Regions from separate parts of the Ruegeria sp. CH6 genome, predicted to be linked through region 2. Evidence: riboswitches for the same ligand, from Rfam matches in the RefSeq annotation. Region 2 holds a riboswitch; the other holds the start of a gene.
What was found. A riboswitch is a leader RNA that binds a small molecule or an ion and turns the genes downstream of it on or off. The one in region 2 is predicted to bind cobalamin.

Region 1: another riboswitch for cobalamin. It lies ahead of ACR0CW_RS10435 (aromatic ring-hydroxylating oxygenase subunit alpha); the one in region 2 lies ahead of ACR0CW_RS04525 (CbtB domain-containing protein).

The regions. Positions count from the first base shown of each region.
Region 1 is NZ_JBQFQS010000003.1:367,542-373,938, reverse strand. It holds gene ACR0CW_RS10445 (hypothetical protein) at 454-756, shown strand; gene ACR0CW_RS10440 (FAD-binding oxidoreductase) at 1,046-2,128, opposite strand; gene ACR0CW_RS10435 (aromatic ring-hydroxylating oxygenase subunit alpha) at 2,134-3,387, opposite strand; cobalamin riboswitch at 3,470-3,673, opposite strand; gene ACR0CW_RS10430 (AMP-binding protein) at 3,992-5,494, opposite strand; gene ACR0CW_RS10425 (hypothetical protein) at 5,406-6,251, opposite strand; gene ACR0CW_RS10420 (hypothetical protein) at 6,251-6,397, opposite strand, start outside.
Region 2 is NZ_JBQFQS010000002.1:49,268-55,664, forward strand. It holds gene ACR0CW_RS04500 (thiamine pyrophosphate-binding protein) at 1-1,397, opposite strand, end outside; gene ACR0CW_RS04505 (DUF302 domain-containing protein) at 1,477-1,941, opposite strand; gene ACR0CW_RS04510 (DUF1636 family protein) at 2,094-2,438, shown strand; gene ACR0CW_RS04515 (hypothetical protein) at 2,435-2,929, opposite strand; gene ACR0CW_RS04520 (CbtA family protein) at 2,994-3,692, opposite strand; gene ACR0CW_RS04525 (CbtB domain-containing protein) at 3,697-3,867, opposite strand; cobalamin riboswitch at 3,904-4,110, opposite strand; gene cobF (precorrin-6A synthase (deacetylating)) at 4,154-4,897, opposite strand; gene cobA (uroporphyrinogen-III C-methyltransferase) at 4,890-5,618, opposite strand; gene ACR0CW_RS04540 (cobyrinic acid a,c-diamide synthase CobB) at 5,615-6,397, opposite strand, start outside.

The DNA.
Region 1 (6,397 bases), on a different contig from region 2:
TTCAGGCGTCAGCTTGATGTCTTTTCTCAAAACCTTGACGTGACAGCGCAATAAATCCGGGCCGCAGATTGCCAGATTGGTTTCACACACAGCGTATCAAGCACGCTCAATCAAAAGGGACCAAGAAAATGAGAAAGACTCTGATTACATCCGTCACCGCATTCGCCATTATTCTGAGTGCTGGAATGTCCGTGGCTGGCCCGTTGCGCAACCACAGTCAACGCGGGCTTGCACAGGATGTTCGTTCGTCAGTTTCGCAAACATTTGACGTTGCTGGCACAACTGCCAACAACAACCAAACAGACAAAATGTCTGCTTCTGTCCCCGGTTCTGTGTTTATGTGTTCTCGCGGCGGACCCAACAAAGCTTTCGGCTCTGACCATCGCTGTTCATTCGACTTGTATCCGAACATTCCTGGGCACTGATCAATCATCGAACCCGTGTGAGAAAATTGTGCTGATCCAAACACGCTTAACCGAAAGGGACCAAGATATGAAAAAGACACTGATTACATCCGTCACAGCGTTCGCCGCTATTCTGAGTGCTGGAATGTGCATGGCTGGCCCGTTGCGTGACCACGGCCAACGCAGCAATGCACATGATGTTCGCTCAGCAGTTTCACAAACCCGCACGCAAGGTGATACAAAACCCAAATATCACCAAACCATCAAAAAACCTGCCCGCGGTTACGGTTCGACCTCAGAAAACTCGATTGATGAAGATTGCGTTGATGCATGCACTGATGCCTTGTCATAACCACACAGAAGTCTTTCCGGCGGATGCTTGAAGTTGCGTTTCATCGACAAGCATCCGCGCAAAACTCGAATAACTTGGTGATGATGGTAATACCTGAGATCATTTCGCGATCATCTTGGCAGGCATACAGGGACTGTCCGGCTCCCACCTTTGTTGGATTTATAGATATTGAGATCACCCAAAGCCGTTCGAACACTGCCTGAAGAGTTGCCTGTCCAGACTCGAAGCAACGCATCGAAACCGCAGCAAGTGCCAGGCTCACCACGGTTTCGATCGTGACACGATCCACTCAAACCTCGACTTCAACCTTGCCTATAGCGTTCGAACAGCAGGCCAGAATGTAACCCGCCTCGATGTCGTCTTCCGAGATTCCGCCATTGTGAACCATGTGAACTTCGCCAGAGGTTTTCTTGACCTTGCAAGTTCCGCACACGCCGAAAGTACATCCCGACGGAATGTTCAAACCAACCGAGCGCGCGGCGGCGAGGACCGTATCGGTTTCGGCTACTTTGGCAGTCACACCCGAGGTCGCGAACAGGATCTCGGCATTGCTGTCATCGTCGAGGACAACGTCATCCAACTCAGGTAGATCCGCCTCAGTTTCCACCGGCGCGCCAAAGCTCTCCTGATGGTAGTTGTCCATATCAAAGCCAAGACCAGCCAGAGCGTCCCGCACCGCCTGCATGAAGGGCTCAGGGCCACAACAATAGACCTCGCGCTCAAGGTAATCAGGCGCCATCAGACCCAGCATCAACTGGTTGAACTGACCCTGATATCCCGTCCACGGACGGTAGCGATCCGGCTCTTCAACAACGAATTTCAGATCCAAACCATCAGTACGGCTGGCCATCTGCTCTAACCGCTGCCGAAAGATGATCTCGGACGGTCGTTTGGCGCAATTGATGAAAACGACATCCAGATCACGACCTTCATCCCACATACAGGTGGTCATCGACATCATCGGGGTGATGCCGGAGCCAGCCGAGATAAACAGGTACTTTCCTGCCTGGCTTTGGGCGTTGGTAAACAGCCCCCCAGGCCCAATGGCTTTGAGACGCATACCGGGTTGAAGGTTGTCCAGCATCCAGCGCGTGCCGATACTGTCGGCTTGCGCTTTGGCAGTGATGGTTATCGACCGTGGCCGCGACGGCGATGATGAGATCGTATAGGTGCGATGAACGACCCCTCCGGGTTGACTCGGAGCTGGGATTTCGAGCGTCAAGAACTGACCTGGATGATAGGCGAACTGCGCCCCAGACGGGGCACGGAATGAAAAACTGGCGGTGTTCGGCATCTCGGGCACGACAGAGACGCATTCCAGCATTTCGCCATCCTGCCAGATGGCCGAAGAGAGCGTGTTCAGATCTTTCATCAGCCTTACTCCGCCGCCATCGTGTCCGGCGCCAAGCGAGCCGACAACGTGTTGCAATACCAATCCACGAACTGCAGCACGCCGGATTCCTGAATGGGTGAATATGGACCAGGTACATAGGCCGGACTGTTGATACCCTGCTGGTTGTCCTCGACCACCTGCCGGTCTTCGTCATTCGTGGCGACCCAGACTTCGGTCAGACGTTTCACGTCGTAGTCAACGCCTTCAACCGCGTCCTTGTTGACCAACCATTTGGTAGTGACCTCAGTCTCTGTCGGGCTGATCGGAGTGACTCGGAAAACAAGCGAGTGATCGGCAAGGAAGTGGTTCCACGTGGTCGGATAGTGGAACTTCAAAAGCGATCCCGCATCGGCAAAGGGCGACCGGCCCAACCAGCGGCGCACGGCAGACTTTCCGTCCATCGTATAGCTCTCAGCGCCTTCTTTCAGCGGCATACGCGCCAGACGGTATTGACCATCATCACTCAGATAGAACTGCGATGGCATACCCGCAGCCTGACACCGGTCGAAATGGGTCTGCATGTGGGCCGGGGTCTCACCGCCTTCGATCCCTGTAACGCCCGGATCGTCGGGAAAAGTCCGGCACAGAGCAGGATGGTTGCCGCCGCAGTGATAGCACTCGCGGTTGTTTTCCCAAACCAGCTTCCAGTTGCCGTTCTCGATGATTGAGCTTTCAAAGGCGACCTTGGCATTCCCCAGATCATGCGGCTCAAGATACGGGCGCGCTGTATTGGCGAAGGTGTCGAAATCTGGCGCGTCATCCGCAAGACATATATAGACCAACCCGGCAAGCTCGCGGCAATGGACAGTCTTCAATCCATGCTGTTTGGGATCGAAGTCCGACCCCATGTCACGGGCCCATAGCAATGAGCCGTCAAGTTCGTAGGTCCACTGATGATACGGGCAAACCAGCTTCGGCGCATTGCCTTTTGCAGCCTTGCAGATGATCGAACCGCGATGACGGCACGTGTTGTGAAACGCCCGTATCTGGTCATCGGAGCCGCGCACAATAATCACTCGGTAGGCACCTACATTGTACGTAACGTAGTCGCCCGATTTCACCAATTCACACGCCGGGATGGCAAACAGCCAGTCGCGATAATGGATGGTTTCAAGGTCGGTCTGAAAAATCTCGGGATCGGTATAAAACGCCTGTTCCAGAGCATAACCCAGGTTTCGACGCGCCAACAGGCTTTGGATATTGTTCACTTCTGGCTCTCCTGCCGCGCCCCGCGGCATTGCTTGGGCAGATGACAAGGAGGAACCGTCCGGAGGCGCGCGAGGATCACGTCCGAAACTCGTGCCCCCACCGCCACCCGCGGTTTGACATATCTGAGAGGCTGGTTTCCGGACTTGAAAGGGACTTGCGCCCGGTTGCGACACCTTCCCGGGATCCTCGTCCCAGTGGTTGATTGTCGAACCTGACCTTCCTTACCGTTGCGGGGGCAGTGCCGGACTTACACCGGCTTCCCAATTCTCCGCTGCCTGAGAATCAAACAGCGGCACCTCACGAATACCAAGTTATTTCAGTCGCTTTTAACCGCTGAAATACTTGCGACATTCGCGGACGCAAAACAGACATCGGATTCCTCGCACGCAAATCAATACGTGCGATTGTTCTCCTACATCCAATCCTCAAATGGTTTGGCCCAGACCGATCAGTTCCGACAAATGCCTCTAATGAGCCCAAGCTGCGCTTTAGATTTTCTCTCAGTGCGGCGGGTAGATCTACTGGTAGTTGGTTATTGCAAGTTGCTGGACTTTTCTGCCGACTAGCCGGCAGGTACAAAACTGTGCTCGACTGCTGTTTCCCGTCGGAACACGGAAGGGAAACTACCGAGGATCAACAACCCAACAAGTGAGCAAGTTTTACTCGGTCAACTTTGGAATTGTGGCGTTTGTCCATTGGTATTTTTCTCACGTGGATCACTTTGGCAATACCCAGTTCCTGCGCCAGACTACTCCAGTTTGATAGCTGACCCGCGTCACCTTCAATGCATAAAGCGGGGCTTTCTTCGAAGTTCATAAGCGCACTGTTCGTCACGCCCGGCCATTGCCGGGCTGCAATTTCGATTGCGAAAGGAAAGGTGCGACCAGTCGGGGTTCTTACATCGCTCCCCAGTCTACCCAGCAGCCACAAACGCCCCCGTTCATCCAAGTGACCCGCGTCGCCTGTTCGATGCCATATCGTGGTGCCGTCTTTGATTTTGTTTTCCTTGGAGTGCGAGGGATCAAGATAGCCATCATTTACATGATCGCCCGCGACCTGAACTTCATCGTTTCGAATTCGGAGTTTGATTTGCGAAACCGGAAACCCGACAAGAAGCCCCTTGCCTGCTGCCATTTCACGTTGGTCAACTTCGGAGATGTCACGTACATCAAGATGCGCAATCGGTTCAGCTTCGGTTGACCCATAGACGCAGACCACGTCCAGACCAGTATTGGCGAGCAGCCTCTCAACCAGGTCAGGAAACACCGGGCCGCCGCCGGTGAAAACCGTGTGCAGTTGGCCGGTATCTTTACACTGCGCAAGTTTTTCGCACAAAGACGGTGGGATCAAAAGCCGTGTAACTTGCTGCTTCGATATCCAGCCCGCTAACTGCTCGGGAGATAGTCGATCCAGATTGCTCATTTTCCAATTCGGCAGAACAGTCGTACGCCCGGCCGCAAGGTTTATCAGGGTGAAAACCGGGAACGCAACCAGATCCCGTTCGACTGCATCACTGTGTAGAAGCGGCGCAATGGCATCATGTTGCGCCATCAGAAACGCGTGACTGCGGGGTATGGCCTTGGCTTGACCTGTGGTGCCGGAAGTGAAGGAAATGAGCGCCGTGTCACTGTCATGAACAGCCGCGACTCCGGGGTCACTGCGGGCACTGCCTGGTAGTAAAAGACGCAGCTTAAACAGTTCCGGCACAACGAACTTCAGCAAAGCAAAGTGACCTGATGCGCAAAAGGCCTTGGGTTGGGTCGTTCTCGCTGCGTGACGCAACCCCGCGAGTCCCATCGCCGGTTCAGGCAAAACCACTGTTGCGCCCAATGACCATAAGGCCGCAAGGCTAGCGTAAAGATCAGCGTTGACCGGCATCGCCAGTAGAACGTAATCGCCTTGGCCAACTCCCTTGCGCTTCCACTTACTGGCCAATTGCTGTGCTCGTATCTGCACCGCACTAAAGGTGATCTCGCGACCGTCGCCCTCAACAATGGCCGTCCGGTCCGGGTGTCGATCAACCGCAATGGCAAAATGGTCCAGCAGGTTAGCCATCCAGACGCAGCCCAAACAGGTTGTACCGCCGGAATACCGTTGCCCCTTCGACAACGCTGCGATTGGCGGATTGGTTGTCATCATGGATCAACGCGTGGATGGCGGACTCATAGCCAAGCTTCAGGGCAGACATATGGAATTGACTGGCCAAATGGCGACCTGCGCCACGTTCAAGGCTTGCATAGGTCTTTAAGATTGCCGCTGTCGGGTTTGGGCCTTCTGCATAGTTCGGAATGCCAAACAGAAAGCCCGCCAATGAGCCGTCCGGACGCCGGGCAAAAAAGATAAGCTCGCGCTTCAACATCGGAACGACAGGCATGTACATAGCAAGAAAATCACGCTCAGAGATAGGCTTATAGAAGGCGTTTCGGGAAAAAGCCTCAACAGATAGATGATACACTTGCCGGAATAATTCTTCGGGGTTGGTTCCGTCCCAGGGCTCGACATTAAATGCGTCGGTTGCAGCAGGAGAAGACTTGGTCGTTTTTGCCAATGGCACACGTGCCGAGAAATACTTACTGATGGTGGTAAATCCCGCTGCCTTAAACACGTCGGGCTCATGTGATTTGTTTGTCGGCTCCATCAAAAAGGGTGCTGAACCGTCACTGTACGATACAAACCGGTAGCTGTGCCAAGTATCTCCGGACATCGGGCCAATGATCCGATCAACCCCGGCATGCCGGACACGTTCAATTGCCATTTGCAGAGCTTCCAAGCCGGCCTCTGGGGCCTCACACGAGAAGTCGCCGATTGTTGCAGCTGGGACGCCAGCCCAATCGGGGCCCTGCAGATAAACAGACAGTTTGGCACCGTCAGTCTGAATGCTCTCTTTCGTCATCATACAACTCCGGTGACAAATCCGTCGCCAATAGATCCTGCTATGAACCAAATGTAGTAGGCAAGCGGGGGTAGAACCGCCAAAAGCGTGAGCCTCGAAACACGGTTCTTTTGGAGTAATTGCGGAAAAACCAGGGGCACAATCGC
Region 2 (6,397 bases):
AGGCTGGCGTCGACGAAAACCAGGAAGATGGGATTTCCGCCCATCTCAGCGGCGGTGGATAGCTCACCGGCCACCATCAGGAATCCCGCATCCCCTGAAAAGCTGATGACCGGGCGATCCGGCTCGACCAGTTTGAGGCCAATTGCCATCGGAACGGCACAACCCATCGTGCAAAGTGCCGACGATTGGATCAGCCCGCGCGCCTCGTGGCACTGCCACATTTGGCTAAGCAGGATGCGGTGCGCACCGCTGTCAGCTGTGGCAAGCGTTTCCTTGGGCAGTACATTCCGTGTCTCGGCTATTACTGCGGCAGGGCCCCATTCGTCGTCACTTGGAAAAGCCTTGCTAAGCGCTTCTTTAACTTGCTCCGGCTCTCCATCAGGCCATGTCGCCCGTGCCGGGTTGCCTTTTGCGATGGCTTCGAGTGTGGCAGCGGTGTCAGCAACCAGGTTCAGACCCGCCTGATGCATGTAGTGATCATTCACCACCGCAGAGATATCGATCACGCGTTTGTCTTCGGGATCCCAGATCTCGCGCCAGCCGGGGCGCATCTCGATTGGATCGTATCCCAAGCAGAGGATCAGGTCGGCTTGTTCAACCAGAGGCACCAAGTGCTTATCGGCCAACGGAGATAACCCCGCGCCCCCTAGACATAGCGGGTTGTCCTCGGGCACGATCCCCTTGGCCTTGTAAGTGGTCACAAAGGGAATCCCGAAGTGTTCCAGAAACGCGCATACGACACTGCGAGAGTCATCATACAGAACATCCAGGCCGATGATGGCGAGGGGTCGTTCTGCATTGGCCACCCAACGGCGGGCTTTTTCCAGACAGTCACCCTCTGGTGCAACGGCAGCGGGTTTTGCCAGGCGGCGGCGTTTGCTGTTGCTGACGCGGGTGTCAGCGACCGAGATCGGCACATCAATGTGCACGGGGCCGGGGCGGGGTTGATTGGCCAGTGATACCGCTTTGTCAGCGATGATGTCAGCGCCTTCTGCGGTCAGCAGAAAGGTCCCCTTGGTTATGGACCGGTAGACCTGACTGTGGTCCATGACCTGATGCGTGTAGGTCAGCGCCTCATCTGCATCGACACAGCCGGTCAGTACAATCATCGGCACCCGGTCCTGCAGCGCATTCGCAACCACATTGATGCCGTTCATCGCCCCCGGACCAAGTGTTGCCACCAGAATGGCGGGTGCGCCATCGCGGTGATGCACGGCCTCGGCCATGAATCCCGCAGCGTTTTCGTGTTTGGTCAGATGGAAGGTGATTCCAGCCTGTTCGAGCGCATCGACCAGTGTCAGAACCTCACCGCCGGGCATACCAAATGCGTGGCGGCAACCGGCCTCATACAGCCTTTGGGCCAAAAGATCAGCAGCGCGGGGGGACAGGTCCTGCATCAGTCATGCTCCGAAATTCGTGTTACGCAGCAGATTGCGGAGGACGCCCCGGGACGCAAGGCGCATCACGTCAGTGTGACTATTTGACTGCGCTTTCAGCAATGGCCTGAAACTTATCGTCCAATTCTTCGGCAATGTCGGCCAAAGGCTCACCACCCTCATAGACATATGGGGCAAATACAAAGCTGGGCGTTTTGTAGGACAGGGTGGCTGTGCCATCTTCATTCTCGGTTACATAGAACCGGATCGGGGCTTCGATCATAGCCGCTGTCGAAGTCTCGAGAACGCGAACTGCATAGTCATTGTTGAAAACGCCAATCACGCGATTTCCGAGGATCGTAATCCCGCGGGCAGCGGCCGCTTTGGTCGGTCCGGCCTGCGTTACCACGATGAGACCGTTTTCTTTCACTGCGCTCTTTGTATCGTCTACGAGCTCCTGATAACTCTTGTCGGTCAGATAGACAGCCCAGCCAGAAAGTGGTTCCGTAAACTCAGCCCATGCGGGCAGAGCCAACAGACAAAGCACAGACCATAGCGATTTCATCAAGCAACCTCCAAGGGTTTGAGTGTGAGATTGATGCCAGATATCACTTTCCGGTGCACTCACATTCTCGTGCGCTCATCGCGACCACGGGCTTGTGTCACAGCGCTGAAAGCTTCAGAAACAGCGGAACTCAAGATTAAGGTGAAACGTATTTGGCGCAGACCCGGCTATTAATTTGCACCAGTTGTTCCGGCACGCGCGATCGTGATGCCGAACGGCAAGCCGTACAAGCGGCATTGACCGGTATCGACCTTGCGGCGGAGATCGAAATCGCAGAACACGCCTGTTTCAGTGGATGTAGCGAACCCACGTCGATCGCCCTGCAGGGCGAAGGCATGGCGTCATATGTTTTTTCGGGGATCGATATCGTTGCAGATGCGGATGATATTGCTGCGACTTGTCGAGCGTATCTGGACAGCCCCGCTGGCTGGATCGAAGACGCCCGACCATGCGGGCGGCTTCGCTTGTGTTTGCGGGCGCGTATTCCGGCGCTTTAGTCCACCTGTACAGTTACCGAAGCACTGACCGGCACATCTTCGACCATCAGCGGGCTGTGGCTGTTGGCATTCAGCGATACCTTAATCTCAACCTCGCCCTTGGGCAGATCGGAGATGTGCATCCAATTGCCATAAAGGCGGGCGAGTTTCGTGCTATTCACGTAGACATGTGCGTGACCTTCACCGGGATTGTCCGCAGCAGAGGCGTTTTCGGGCGCAAACCGAAAGTTCCGAGGCATGACATGCAGGTTCCATCCGGCCATTGGGTCCTGCGTTACCGTAATTTCCAGACCGGGCGCATCCTGACCGGCAGGCAGGTTGATGGCGGTCGAATGATCATGCGCCATGGCTTCGGCATGAGAACCGCCATGCTGATTGGGGTCCGCATGGTCGTGGCCGTCAAATGTGACGCCATTGGCCGCGGCGAGAACGAAACCAGCGCCGCCGCCAAAGACCAGACCAATTGCAAAGAGGGCAAGTGAGCGAGCCATTTCTATTCCTTGAGCCAAAAAAGAACCCGCCGGGCAGAGCCCGGCGGGATGACATGTTGGGGTATCAGGCTGCTGCTTCGGCGCGTTTGCCTTCGCTTTGCCAGAAGTAGCCGGCAAATGCGCCAACCAGAACCCATGCGACAAGGCCGATGCCAAAGGCACGTGCGGCAAACAGAGCGCCGATTTCGGTTGGGACCGGTCCGGTGAAGACATCCGGTTCGGGTGCGCCGATCAGATGTGGAGCAACGAGCAGCGCTGCCGCAATCACGTAGCTGATGATGTTGCCACCAAACGCAATCAGCCACATGGCAACCGCCGCAGCCGCGACGGTGGCGAACCACCAGACTTGCCGTGCGTAAACATCTGCAGCAGCAACGCCAGGAACTTCGGGTGCCAGGCTAAAGCCGGGTGCAAAGTGAACCGCGATAAAGCCCGCCAGACCCCACAGAACACCTGTGCGACCATCGATCTTGTGACCCTGACCTTCGGCCACAGACATAAGGGCAACCAGAACCAGTGCGTAACCGGTATAGGTGAGCATGGTGAAGATGACGCTCAGCGCGTCGCGTGTCAGCTCAGAGAACATGCCCGGTAGCTCGGGATGGGCCGTGACTGCTTCTCCACCGAAATGCACCAGTTCACCGGACTCATAGAGCTCGGCGTGCAACAGAACGGGTTGCACAAATACAAGCTGCAGCAAGGCGGCAATCAGCCCCGCTGCAGCACCAGCGAACAACGCGCTGGTCAGAATGCGACTGAACATCTGCTTAGTGGCAGGGGAAACCGGTTGCGTGGCGCACGTCGTGTGCAGCGTCATGCAAGCCAGATGCCTGAACATGTCCGGTCAGGGTGATGATTCCCAGGCCCAGAACCACTGCGAACATTACCGGCAGAAAGCCTGTCTTTGCAGCAGATGCTGTTTGAGTTTGTGTCGTCATTTCTTGTCCTCCAGTGCCGTCGCACCCGACGGCTGGTGTTTCTATGTTCGCCTGGCAGGTCTCCTGGCTCGCGGGTCGGTGCCTCTGTTCGCCTTCCCCCCGAAATCGGGAGTGGCTGGTTGAACAGGGGCTCACCGCTTACAGTCGCGGGGGCGGCTTTGGCTTTGACCTCAGACGAAGTCGCACCACATTCCCTCTTAGCATCCGGATTTCTCCGGCAGGACCAGACCCGATCATTTAGCCGCGATGCGCAGGTTTGCGCAATCGCCATTTGCGACGTTTTCGGTCAAATCACGCGCTTTTTCAGAACGTAGATGTCCATGATCCAGCCATGATCAGCCCTTGCCTGTGCACGAGTTGAGAGAACCTCATCACAAACTTCAAACAAGGTTCCGTTGATCAGGATTTCTTCTTCCATACCGACGTAAGCGCCCCACCAGATGTCATAATTTGCCATATCAAGGCTCTGGAACGAACATTCGCCGTCCAGCATCACTGCGACGGTTGAAGCAGCCTCAGGCCAACCCTCGTCCCGGATACGGCGACCGGTTGTAACGACATAAGGTGCGCCGATATCGTTGATCGGAATCCCATGTGCTGCGGTCAGGGCCTGCAGGGCGGTGATACCGGGAATCACCCGTTTGATCGGTTGCGGTGAGAGACGCGCAGCGATTCGCAGCGAGCTGTCATAAAGTGAGGGATCGCCCCAGATTAGTAGGGCCACGTATTGTGCATCAGGATGGGATGCGATCGCTTCCTGCCAGCGCAGTGCTATTGCATCATGCCATTCATCCACCCCACGTAGATAGCCATCATCGGCCCTACGCGTGGGGATGTCGAAATAGGCGATTTGCGGAGCCGCTTCAGTGACTTGAGAAATGATCTTCTCACGTACGCCGGCAAGATCTGCCTTGTTCTCACCCTTGCGCGGGATCAGGATCAGATCAGCTGCACGAATAGCCTCGGCACCCTGAAATGTCACGTGATCCGGATTGCCTGTACCGATCCCTATCAGGCTCAGTTCATACATTATCGAACTCCGCCAGCGGTCCATAGAGTATCAGTGCCGGGGCTGTTCCGATTTCAGACTGCAGCCGTTCCGACAACGCTCCGATGGTCGAGCGGTGCAGCGACTGATCGGGTGTCGAGACAGATTCTGCCATCAGCGCGGGCGTGTCCAAAGGCAGACCATGTGCTTGCAGCGCCTCAACAAGTAGCGGGAAAGTGCGTTTGCCCATGAAAACAACTGTGGTCGCCCCCGAATCCGCCAACGCCGGCAGGTTCAAATCTTCGGGCAGTTTGCCGCTGACATCGTGGCCGGTGACAAATTGTACACGGCGAGCTGTCAGGCGGCGGGTCAGCGGAATGCCTGCGGCTGCCGCGGCGGCGACGGCAGATGGAATTCCGGGGATGATTTCATACTCGATCCCCGCTGCCTTCAGCGCGACCAGTTCTTCTTCAAGCCGACCGAACATACCTCCGTCACCTGATTTCAGGCGAACGACATGGGCACCGGTTTGTGCATAGTCGACCAGCAGACGGCTCACATGATCCTGCTTGGGTGAGGGGCGACCAGCACGCTTTCCTACACCCACCAAATCTGCGTCCTCGCGGGCGTGGGTAAGAATAGGTCCGCTACTGAGATCGTCGAACAAAACCGCATCGGCCTTTTGCATCCGGTCAACGGCCTTGAGCGTCAGTAGTTCCGGATCTCCGGGGCCTGAGCCAATGAACGAAACGAAACCGCTCATGCTGAGGCCTCTGCGATCAGATGAAAGAATGTGCCGGTGACGTTGCCCCGAACTGATCCTGTCTGTGGTCCTTCCGCACCTTCTGCGTCAAAGACTCGCGCAAGAGGAGCATCGGGCTGTTCGACAATAGACGAATAATGGAACTCGTGCCCGCGAAGCGCTGTACCAACCGAGAAACCGGGCATCTTTGCCAACAACTCGGCTTTGCGATAGCCGAGGTTGAACTTGCGCTTCTCATAAGAGGTCACAAGACCGAGCAATCCCGCCATTTTGTGTGGCGTACCTTCCTTGTCGATCAGCACGTCGCCCAAAGCCATGTATCCACCGCATTCACCATGCACTGGACGGGTTTCCGCGTGCTTGCGTAGACCAGTCTGGAAAGTGTCAGCGACTGCCAGAGTGCCGGCATGCAACTCAGGATAACCTCCTGGAAGCCAGACAAGATCTGCATCGTCGGCAGGCGCTTCATTGGCCAACGGCGAGAATGGCAGGATTTCAGCACCCGCTGCGCGCCAACCTTTGAGAAGGTGCGGATAGGTAAAGGAAAATGCTTCGTCCCTGGCCAGCGCAATCCTTTGGGCTGGGGGGCGCGGCAGCGCGGTCGACGATGGCCCATTGGGGCCTGAGGAGGCAGCCTCCTTGATCGCATCAAGATCCACATGTTCACGCAGAAAGGCCGCGTATCCGGCAATCGCGCTTTCCAGATCAGGGTGCTCGACCGCTTGTATCAATCCAAGGTGCCGCTCTGGCAAAGTCAGATCACCCCGACGCGGCAACAC